DNA from 2 places in the Arthrobacter sp. JDC6 genome. Region 2 is predicted to be linked to the other one. Evidence: riboswitches for the same ligand, from Rfam matches in the RefSeq annotation. Region 2 holds a riboswitch; the other holds the start of a gene.
What was found. Region 2 has a riboswitch for S-adenosylmethionine ahead of ACV095_RS17895 (cobalamin-independent methionine synthase II family protein). Riboswitches for the same ligand answer to the same signal wherever they lie in the genome.

Region 1: another riboswitch for S-adenosylmethionine. It lies ahead of ACV095_RS07450 (aminotransferase class V-fold PLP-dependent enzyme); the one in region 2 lies ahead of ACV095_RS17895 (cobalamin-independent methionine synthase II family protein).

The regions. Positions count from the first base shown of each region.
Region 1 is NZ_CM151278.1:1,592,476-1,597,501, forward strand. Features, by position in the region: gene ACV095_RS07440 (metal-dependent transcriptional regulator) at 1-631, opposite strand, end outside; gene ACV095_RS07445 (class I SAM-dependent methyltransferase) at 677-1,435, opposite strand; gene ACV095_RS07450 (aminotransferase class V-fold PLP-dependent enzyme) at 1,538-2,956, opposite strand; SAM riboswitch class IV at 2,993-3,106, opposite strand; gene hisN (histidinol-phosphatase) at 3,259-4,071, opposite strand; gene rsgA (ribosome small subunit-dependent GTPase A) at 4,116-5,026, opposite strand, start outside.
Region 2 is NZ_CM151278.1:3,876,418-3,881,443, reverse strand. Features, by position in the region: gene ACV095_RS17900 (uracil-DNA glycosylase family protein) at 1-447, opposite strand, end outside; gene ACV095_RS17895 (cobalamin-independent methionine synthase II family protein) at 649-1,857, opposite strand; SAM riboswitch class I at 1,871-1,974, opposite strand; gene ACV095_RS17890 (M14 family zinc carboxypeptidase) at 2,159-3,247, shown strand; gene ACV095_RS17885 (adenylosuccinate synthase) at 3,486-4,775, shown strand; gene ACV095_RS17880 (YegP family protein) at 4,964-5,026, shown strand, end outside.

The DNA of each region.
Region 1 (5,026 bases), 2.2 Mb from region 2:
ACTCACGGGCGCCGCCGGGACCACCGATCCGCACCACCAGGGCTCCGCCGAAAGGCCGCCGTCCCACCACCTCGACGTCCGCATCAAGGTCGATGGCCTGGGCCGCCAGGTAGCGCAGCAGTTCCGGGTTGTCGTCGCTGATCCGGGTGATCCTGCCGGTATGTCCCTGGTCCAGCTCGGCGAGGAGGCGCGCGCGCGGCATCAGCACCTGCCCGTCCGCCGTGGGGATTGGATCGCCGTGCGGGTCACGCTTCGGGTCCCCGAGCTTGGCGGCGACCCGTTCGATGAACGTGTCCGACACGGCGTGTTCGAGTTGTTCAGCCTCATCGTGGACTTCGTCCCAGCTGTATCCGAGCCGCTGGACAAGGTATGTCTCGATCAGCCGGTGGCGCCGGACCATGGACAGCGCCAGCCGCAGGCCGGCCTCGGTCAGCGTGACGGCGCTGTAGGGCTTGTGGTCCACCAGGCCCTGGTCCTTGAGTTTGCGGACCATTTCCGAAACCGAGGAATTTGCCACCCCCAGCCGCTGTGCGAGCTGGGAGGACGTGATGGGCTTGTCCTGCCATTCGGTAAAGGAATAAATGACCTTGACGTAATCCTCGATCGAGGAGGAGGGCGCGCTGGTCTTCACGAATCCAAGCCTACCGGCTCTGCAGGCGCCATACGGGATGCGCCGTCATGCCTTGACGGCCCGCCAAGCCAGGGTGAGGTAGGGAAGGTCGATTTCCTGGTCAGGGGTGTAGGCAAGGTGTTCGTGCAGGTACCAGTCCAGGTTGGCCAGGACCTTGGCCCGCGTTGACTCGCCGGCCCGGAGGTAGTAGCTGCGGGATTTAGTGAGTTCCATCAGGTCCGTGGTGTCCACTGTGTCCTGCCAGTGGGTGACATGCCCTTCGAGCCCCTGGAACTCCGGGCCGATGACGGGCTTGTGCCCCGGCCGGTAGACGTCGCCTGCGTGCATGATCCGGGAGAGCCGGTGCACCCAGGGTACTGAGGTGTCCAGCTGGTTCCACACCAGGCCGAGGGTTCCGTGCGGGCGCAGCACGCGGGCCAGTTCGGTGCTTGCCGCCAGGGCGTCGCACCAGTGCCACGCCTGGGCTACGGTGACGACGTCGAAGCTGGCGTCGGGCAGGCCTGTCGCCTCGGCAGTCCCCGGCATCGCCGTGGCAGCCGGGTAGTGTTCCGTGAGCTGGGCGAGCATGTCCGCCGAGGGGTCCACGGCCGTGACGTCCAGCCCCATGTCCAGCAGCAGCGCGGTGAACTTTCCGGTACCGGCACCCACGTCGAGGGCTTCATGGGCGTCGGCGGGCACCAGCCACCGGGCTGACTCCTCAGGGTAGCCGGGCCGGACGCGCTGGTAGTGCCTGCCGCCGTCCTGGAAGCTCCGGCCCAGTTCCCTGCGCCGCCCGTGATCAAGCTTGGGGCCACCCCGAACCACGCGTGGCCTCCTTCAGCTGACGTCCTGCGGTACCTTTCGAATTTACCGCATTCCCCTGACGCGCGGTCAGCCGGCTGAAACAGGAATGGCCTGTCTCCGGCGTCAGTCGTCGATGCAGGGCGCTGCGCCGGCTGTTCCAGGGGTGTTGGGCGCCCAGTGCGGGTAGGTGCGGGTGTCGTTGGCAGGGACCCAGCGGCCTGCGTCCACCACGTAGTCCCAGCCCAGCCCGTTGCTCCGGAGCGCCTGGATGCCGGCCAGCAGGCGCTCGGCATCTTCCAGGCGCGAACCGACGCCGAAGCTGGCGCGGAGGGAACCGGACGGCAGGCCCAGGCGCTTCAGCAGGGGATGGGCGCAGAAGCGCCCGTCACGCAGGCCCACGCCATGCTCTGCCGAAAGGTACGCCGCCACCAGTCCTGCGTCGTAACCCTCGACGGAGAAGTTGACCACCCCGATGGTGTCCGTTTCGGGGTTGGTGTCCTTGAAGATCTGGTGAACCGTGACGCCGTCGATCCGCTGGAGTCCCTCCACCAAAAAGGAGCGGATGGCGGACTCGTGGGCGTGCCAGCGTTCCTGGTCCAGGCCGGCAATGACCTGGGTGGCGCGGGCCAGCGTGGCGGCCCCCAGGACGTTCGGCGAGCCCCCCTCATGGCGGGCCGGGCCGGTGGCCCAGCTGACGCCGTCGAGCCTGGCTTCCTTGACGGCGCCGCCGCCGGCGAGGTGCGGGACGCCGGCGTCCAGCCAGTCCGGGCGCCCCACCAGGACGCCGGCGCCGAAGGGCGCATACAGCTTGTGGCCTGAGAAGGCGAGGTAGTCGACGTCATCCGCGCTGATGTCTATGCGGCGGTGCGGCGCGAGCTGGGCCGCATCCACCACGATCCGTGCGCCATGTTCGTGGGCCAGCGCGGCCAGCGCCCGGATGGGGAGGATTTCGCCGGTCACGTTGGAGGCCCCGGTGACCGCGACCAGGCTGACACCGCCCTGTCCAAGCTCGGCACGTACGGCCTCAAGGGTGCCGGTGATGGTGTCGGCGGCGACGATGCTGCGGTGCGGGACGCCCTGCCACGGCAGGAGATTGGCGTGGTGTTCGATGTCCAGGTACAGCACTTCGCCGTCGTGGCGGCCATCGGTCACGGGAAGGCAGCCGGCCAGCAGATTCAGCGAATCCGTCGTGTTGCGGGTGAAGATGACCGAATCATCCGGGCGGCCGCCCACGAAATCCCTGACGATGCTGCGCGCGTTCTCGTACACGGAGGTGCTGATCTGGGATGCGTACCCTGCCCCGCGGTGGACGCTGGCGTAGTAGGGGAGGATCTCATTCAGGTAAGCGGACACTACGGACAGTGCCGGGGCGGAGGCGCCGTAATCGAGGTTGGCGTACCGCACGTGGCCGCCCGAAATCAGGGGCGCCTGGATTTCGGCGCCGGTGACGGCAGCGAGCGGCCGGCCGGCTGCGGCGTGGCGTGCATGGGGGACGGCAGCTTCGGCAATGACGGGCTGGGGGGAGACGGTGGCAGTTGTCACAGAGACCTCACTTGGTACAGGACTCCGGCATAGTGGAATCCGCGCTTGCCGGATCCGCTCCGGACCGGCCTGGTCGTCACCCGGGGCACCCCACCGCGAATGGAGGGTTGCCGGCCAGCAAACCGGGGTTTTGCGCTGGCACTCGTGACCTGCATAAAAGCGTAGGACATGGGGCGGCCAGGACTGAAGCCGCGGCAATTGTTAAGGGCTTTGTTACGCGCCGCCGAATAAACGACGCCGGGCACCTGCCTTGGGAGGTGTCCGGCGTCGCATTATTCGTTCAAACGTGGAAAGCGCGTGAGTTACAGCAGATCGTCCAGGTACGGGTTCAATCGGTGCAGGACCTCCGAGTGCAGGATTGAGTTTGTGGCCAGGGCGTTCCCGCCGAACGGGCCGTCCTCGCCTTCCAGGGATGTGAACCGGCCGCCGGCCTCCACCACGATCGGCACCAGGGCAGCCATGTCATAGAGGTTCAGCTCGGGTTCGCAGGCGATGTCCACAGAGCCCTCGGCCACCATGCAATACGACCAGAAATCCCCGTAGGCCCGGGTCCGCCAAACGTCCTCGGTAAGGCCGAGGAACTCGTCAAGGTTTCCGCGTTCCTTCCACCCGCCCAGGCTGGAGTAGGAGAGGGAGGCGTCGGAAAGCTTCGACACGTTGGACACGCGAAGGCGGGTGGCGGCGGCAAGGGACCTGCCCATGTACGCGCCCATGCCTTTCGCCGCCCACCAGCGCTTGCCCAGGGCCGGGGCGCTGACGACGCCTACCACCGGTTCGCCCTCATCCACGAGGGCGATCAGCGTGGCCCATACGGGAACGCCGCGGACAAAGTTCTTGGTTCCGTCAATGGGGTCGATGATCCAGCGCCGGGAACCGTGGCCGGTGCTGCCGAATTCCTCGCCCAGGACGGCGTCGCGGGGGCGTGAACGGGAGAGCTGGCCCCGGATGGCTTCCTCGGCGGCCTTGTCCGCGTCGGTGACCGGCGTCAGGTCCGGCTTGGTCTCAACGTGGAGGTCCAGGGCCTTGAAGCGGCTCATGGTCTGGTCATCCACGGAGTCGGCCAGGACATGGGCCAGGCGCAGGTCATCGTTGTAGCTCGAAGCGGGTTGGATCATGGTTCCAAACTACCGTCTGTGGACGGTTCTGCCGGGAGAACGCGTCAGTTGACGCTGCCGAGCTCCTTGGTTTCCTGTGCTTCCATCCGCGGGTCCGTACCAAGCAGGCGCCGCAGCGAGGCCAGCCGGGCCGCGCCGGTGGGACCTGCGTGTCCGCCTGCCACCCAGTCGTCGAGGCCGCAGTTCACTGCGGTTGCGGTGTGCTTGCAGCCCCGTTCGCAGTTCTCGATGCCGGGGGAGAGGTCCGGGAAGGAGCGCAGGATGCGGTCAGGGTCCACGTGCGCCAGGCCAAAGGAACGGATGCCGGGGGTATCGATGATCCAGCTGCCGGGAGGCGCGTCCGCCAACCGCAAGGCAAGGGCCGACGATGACGTGTGGCGGCCGCGCCCGGTCACGGCATTCACGCCGCCGGTGGCCCGCTCGGCGCCGGTCAGGGCGTTCACCATGGTGGACTTGCCGACGCCGGAGTGCCCCAGCATAACGGTGACCTTGCCATCGAGATGGTCCCGCAGCGCCGCCACTGCGGCGCTGTCCAGCCGCGCCGAGAGCCCGTCATCGGACCGGGCATCGATTCCCGACGCCTGCGCATCCGCCGTCTTGCTGATGATCACCGGGAAGTCCAGGTGCGTGTAGTTGGAAAGCAGGTCCGCGGGGTCTTTGACGTCGGCCTTGGTGACCAGCAGGATGGGTTCGATTCCGGCGTCGTATGCGGCCACGAGCGCGCGGTCGATGAACCCCGTGCGGGGTTCCGGGTTGGCGGCAGCCACCACGATCACCAGTTGGTCGGCGTTGGCCACCACCGCGCGCTCAACGGGGTCGGTGTCGTCGGCGCTGCGGCGCAGGAGGGTGTGGCGGTCCTGGATCTTCACCAGCCGGGCCAGCGTGTCCGGCGCGCCGGAGACGTCCCCCACGAGCGAGACGAAGTCGCCTGCCACAACGGGCGAGCGCCGAAGTT
Region 2 (5,026 bases):
CAGGCGGTTGGCTTCGGTGCCATGCGCCACGATCACCGAGGCGCGGGGGACCAGGGCCAGGAACTTCAGCAGGGGCTTCAGGCCTGACTGGATCTGGTCCGGAGTGAACTTGCCGTTGGCTTCGCCCGGGACGTGCCAGGGGTGGACGTTCCACGGCATGACGAACTCGGGGCGCAGGCCAAGCTTCCACTGGATCCCCAGCATGCGGGTAACAGCGTCCTGGTCGCCGGGGGTGATGAACCCGGACGGATCCACCTCGCCGATGTTGGAGAACAGGCTGATGATGCGGCATTCCTCCACGTCGTGCATGGGGTCCACGTAGGGCACCACGGTTCCGGGCTTGGCCTCCTGCAGGGAATCACACAGTTCGTTGACGGCGGCAACGCTGGGTTCGTAGCGGCGGCTCATGAGCTGTTCGTGGAATGTTTCGGGTGCCAGGGCTGTCATGAAGTGCTGGATCTCCTGCGGGGATTGGCGTTGCTGCCGCCACGGACATGGGCGCACGGCGGCACGGCACATCAGTGGCGGTTGATTGGGGTGGACCAACTCCTGGTCGGCCTACTCCAGTTTAGCAAGCCCAGGCAAGCGAAACGCCGGCCGCCCCTTCCGGTGATGGAAGGCACAGCCGGCGCGTCGGTGCGGGAGCGGCTAGAAGAGGCGCTTCGAGGCGCGGCGGGCACCCTCACCCAGTGCCTCCAGCTTGGCGAAGGCGATCTGCGGGTGCACCCTGCCGCCCAGGCCACAGTCGGTGGAGGCAATGACGTTCCCGCGGCCCACGAGGTCCGCAAAGCGGACGACCCGGTCCGCCACCAGGTCCGGGTGCTCCACCACATTGGTGGCATGCGAAACAACGCCCGGGATGATCACCTTGCCCTCGGGGAGCTTTGTGTCCTCCCACACCCGCCATTCGTGTTCGTGGCGGACGTTTGCCGCTTCAAAGGAATAGGCGCCGGCGTTGACCTGAAGCACAGAGCCGATGATGTCGGCGAACGGGATGTCCGTGGTGTGTGGGCCGTGCCAGGATCCCCAGCACACGTGCAGCCGGATCTGCTCCTGCGGCAGCCCGCGCAGCGCCCAGTTGGTCGCTTCGACGCGCAGCTGGATGAACTTCAGGTAATCGTCCAGGGACGGCTCGGGATTGATCTGGTCCCAGCTTTCGGCCAGGGACGGATCATCGAGCTGCACCGTAAGGCCGGCCTCGATGATGGCCTTGTATTCCTCCCGCATGGCATCAGCGCAGGCGTAGACGAGTTCCTCGTCGCTCTTGTAGTACTCGTTGGCTACCCGCGCGCATGAGCCGGGGGAGAGGGAAGCCACGAAGCCATCCGTGAGGCCTGCGGCGGCGAGCCCGGTCTTCAGGTTCCGGATGTCCGAGGCCACCAGGTCCTGGCCCGTGTAGGTCAGCGGTCCGGCGATCTTGGGCTGGGCAACGCTCCTGCGGTGGGTGAGGATGCCGGATGCGGGATCGCTGTAGGCCTCGTTGAAGGCCTGCCGGTCGCGCCGGTCCGGGAACGAGGTCAGGACAACGTTGCCGGGGGACGAGCGGCGGACGCCGGACTCGGCCCAGCGGTCCACGGTGGTTGGCTCAAGGCCCCCGAGCCGGGCGAAGGAGTAATTCCACCACGCCCCGTAATCCACCGAGCTGGACATGGTGTGCCCGTACTCGCCGTCGTTGGGGATGTCGATGCCAAGGTCCTTCTGGCGCTGCACCACGTCCACTACGGAGGCTTCGAGGAGTTCCAGGAATTCCGGCGTGATGCCGTCGGCTTCCTTGGCGGCGTTGGCCGCAATGAGTTCAGGGGTGCGGGGCAATGAACCGGCGTGGGTCACGCGGATACGGTCGGTGTTCTGGGACATGCTGGAATCTTCCTTTCCATCGGTCCTGGCAGTAGCACCTTCGGCCGGCAGGAGTCTGCTGGGCCGTGGTTGCTGCGGCGTCATCGAGCCAGGTCTCTCGGCCGCTCCGGATGGTCCACTCTCAGATAAATCGACGCGCGTGGAGCCGGGCAAATCCGCACCGCTTTATGTCGTGGGCATGTCCGGCCGGCCGCCGGCGGCAGGACCGGAACGTACTTACAGTGTTTGTCCAGCATATTGACAGGTTTCGTTAAGCTTGGTTGGCTGAGTGTCACATGCCTCCGCTGCGACGGAGCGGCGGATGCCACCCGAGCACTCGAAAGAGGTAACTGTGACGAAATCCCTCAGGGCCCTCGCCGCCGCAGGCGCCCTGTCGCTCGCTGTCGTCGCAGCAGGTCCGGCGCCCCTGGCCGGCGCCGTAGGCGAAGGGCCTTCCTACGACGGCAACGGCCAGATCACCACGTCGAAGCTGGCCACCTACGACCAGATGGTCTCGTTCCTGAAGGACCAGGATGCGCGCCAGCCCGCCATGGAGCTGGAGGTCATCGGCCAGACCGTCAAAGACCGCGACATCCACCTGGTCAAGTACATATCGGACCCGGCCAAGCCCACCATCCTGTATTTGACCCAGCAGCACGGCAATGAACAGCTCACCACCGAGGGTGCCCTCGAGTTCGTCAAGCACCTGGGCACGGGCAAGTCGGCAGGCATCCTGGACGGCGTGAACATCCTCATCGTGCCCATGCTCAACGCGGACGGTGCCATGGGGGATGTCAACTTCTCCCTGGACGACTACCTTGCCAAAGGGGACCGCCACCTCACCCGCTACAACGCGGAGGGCGTGGACCTGAACCGGGACCATGTGGCCAAGGTCCAGCCGGAGACCCAGGCGCTGCACAACAACGTGATGCGCAAGTACCGCATTGACTACATGATCGACCTGCACCACCAGGGCACCCGCGCCGAGCGCGACGGCAAGCTGGTTTCCGGCTCCATCCTGTACCCCACCACCCCGAACGCCGACCCCTCCGTCGTCGAGAAATCAAAGCGGCTCGGCGCCGTTGTCTTCAACAACGTTGACTCCACCGGCTGGGGCCACCTGGGCAGGTACCAGGGCGGCAGCGCCGAGACCATCAGCCGCAACGGCATCTCCGTGGAATACGGCATTGCCACCCTGCTTTTCGAGATGCGCGGCATGTCCGACCACTACCTGGATGGTTACGCGCTGGGGCAGCGGAGCAATGGCTACCTGATCAAGCAGACGGTCACCACGCTGGCGTCCACCGCCGCGGCCATCGCGGATGGATCCATTGCCGACGCCGACACCTCCTTCTGGGACACGCTCGCCGAGCAGACGTCCCGGCCCGCGGGGGAGGCCGAGGACGAGTAGGAGGCCCGGCGCCCGCCGCGGCCCATATTTGCGAAAGGGCCGCGGCGGGCCACAACAGTGGACAAAGTGCCCCATCGGCTAAACTTGGGTGGTAAGAGCCCCGGAACTCTTGCTTCGCCGTGCCGTGCTGCGGCTGTGCGAAGGCCGGTATGTTCGGGGCATTCTCATGAACGGCGCTGCATGGGCCCGCCACCAGATGGCTGGACCCGGGCAGCCCGAACGAATGGGGGAGGATCCCATGCCAGCAATTGTGATCGTAGGAGCCCAGTGGGGCGACGAAGGAAAAGGCAAGGCCACCGACCTTTTGGGCGGCCGTGTTGACTACGTCGTCAAGCCCAATGGCGGCAACAATGCCGGGCACACCGTCGTCGTAGGCGGTGAAAAGTACGAACTCAAGCTGCTGCCGGCAGGCATTCTCAGCCCCAACGCTGTTCCCATCATCGGCAACGGCTGCGTGGTGAACCTCGAAGCCCTCTTCCAGGAAATCGATGGGCTCCAGGCCCGCGGTGCGGACACCTCGAAGCTGCGGGTTTCCGCCAACGCCCACCTGGTGGCCCCGTACCACCAGGTCCTGGACAAAGTGACCGAACGCTTCCTGGGCAGCCGCGCCATCGGCACCACCGGCCGCGGCATCGGCCCCGCCTACATGGACAAGGTGGCCCGGCTGGGCATCCGCGTCCAGGACGTCTTTGACGAATCCATCCTCCGCCAGAAGGTGGAAGGCTCGCTGCGCCAGAAGAACGAACTCCTGGTCAAGGTCTACAACCGCCGCAGCGTTGTCGTGGACGAGATCGTGGACTACTTCCTGTCCTTCGCCGAGCGGCTCCGTCCGCTGGTCATCGACAGCACCCTGGTCCTGAACACCGCGCTGGACGAGGGCAAGGTGGTCCTGATGGAAGGCGGCCAGGCTACGTTCCTGGACGTGGACCACGGCACCTACCCGTTCGTGACCTCCTCCAACCCCACCGCCGGCGGCGCGTCGGTTGGCTCCGGCATCGGGCCCACCCGCATCTCGCGCTCCATCGGCATCATCAAGGCCTACACCACCCGCGTTGGCGCCGGCCCGTTCCCCACGGAACTCTTCGACGAGATGGGCATGTACCTGCAGAAGACCGGCGGCGAATTCGGCGTCAACACCGGACGCCCGCGCCGCTGCGGCTGGTACGACGCCGTCCTGGCCCGGCATGCCTCCCGCGTCAACGGCTTCACGGACTACTTCGTCACCAAGCTGGACGTGCTCACCGGCATCGAACAGATTCCCGTGTGCGTGGCCTACGACGTGGACGGCGTCCGGCACGATGAAATGCCCATGACGCAGACCGAGTTCCACCACGCCAAGCCCATCTTCGAGTACTTCGACGGCTGGACCGAGGACATCACCGGGGCACGCACCCTGGCGGACCTGCCGGAGAACGCCCGGAATTACGTGCTGGCCCTTGAGAAGCTTTCCGGAACCCGGTTCTCCGCCATCGGCGTGGGCCCGGACCGGGACCAGACCATCGTGGTGAACGACCTCATCAACGATTGACACCCCCCAGGGCAGCATGACGACGGCGGCAGGCCACCTTTGCGGGTGGCCTGCCGCTTGTGCGTCCCGGGACGTTCGGCCCCGGGTGGAAAAGCAATTTACACAGGCTTAACGCGCACGGTCTTGTGAGGCTGCACGCGTACCGGCAAGACTCGGTAGTACCCCCTGGTGCCCAAGGAAGGATCGTCATGGCCGGAAAATTTGAAGCATTCATTGACGCTGATTCGTTGTTCCGGTTCCGGCTCCTGGCC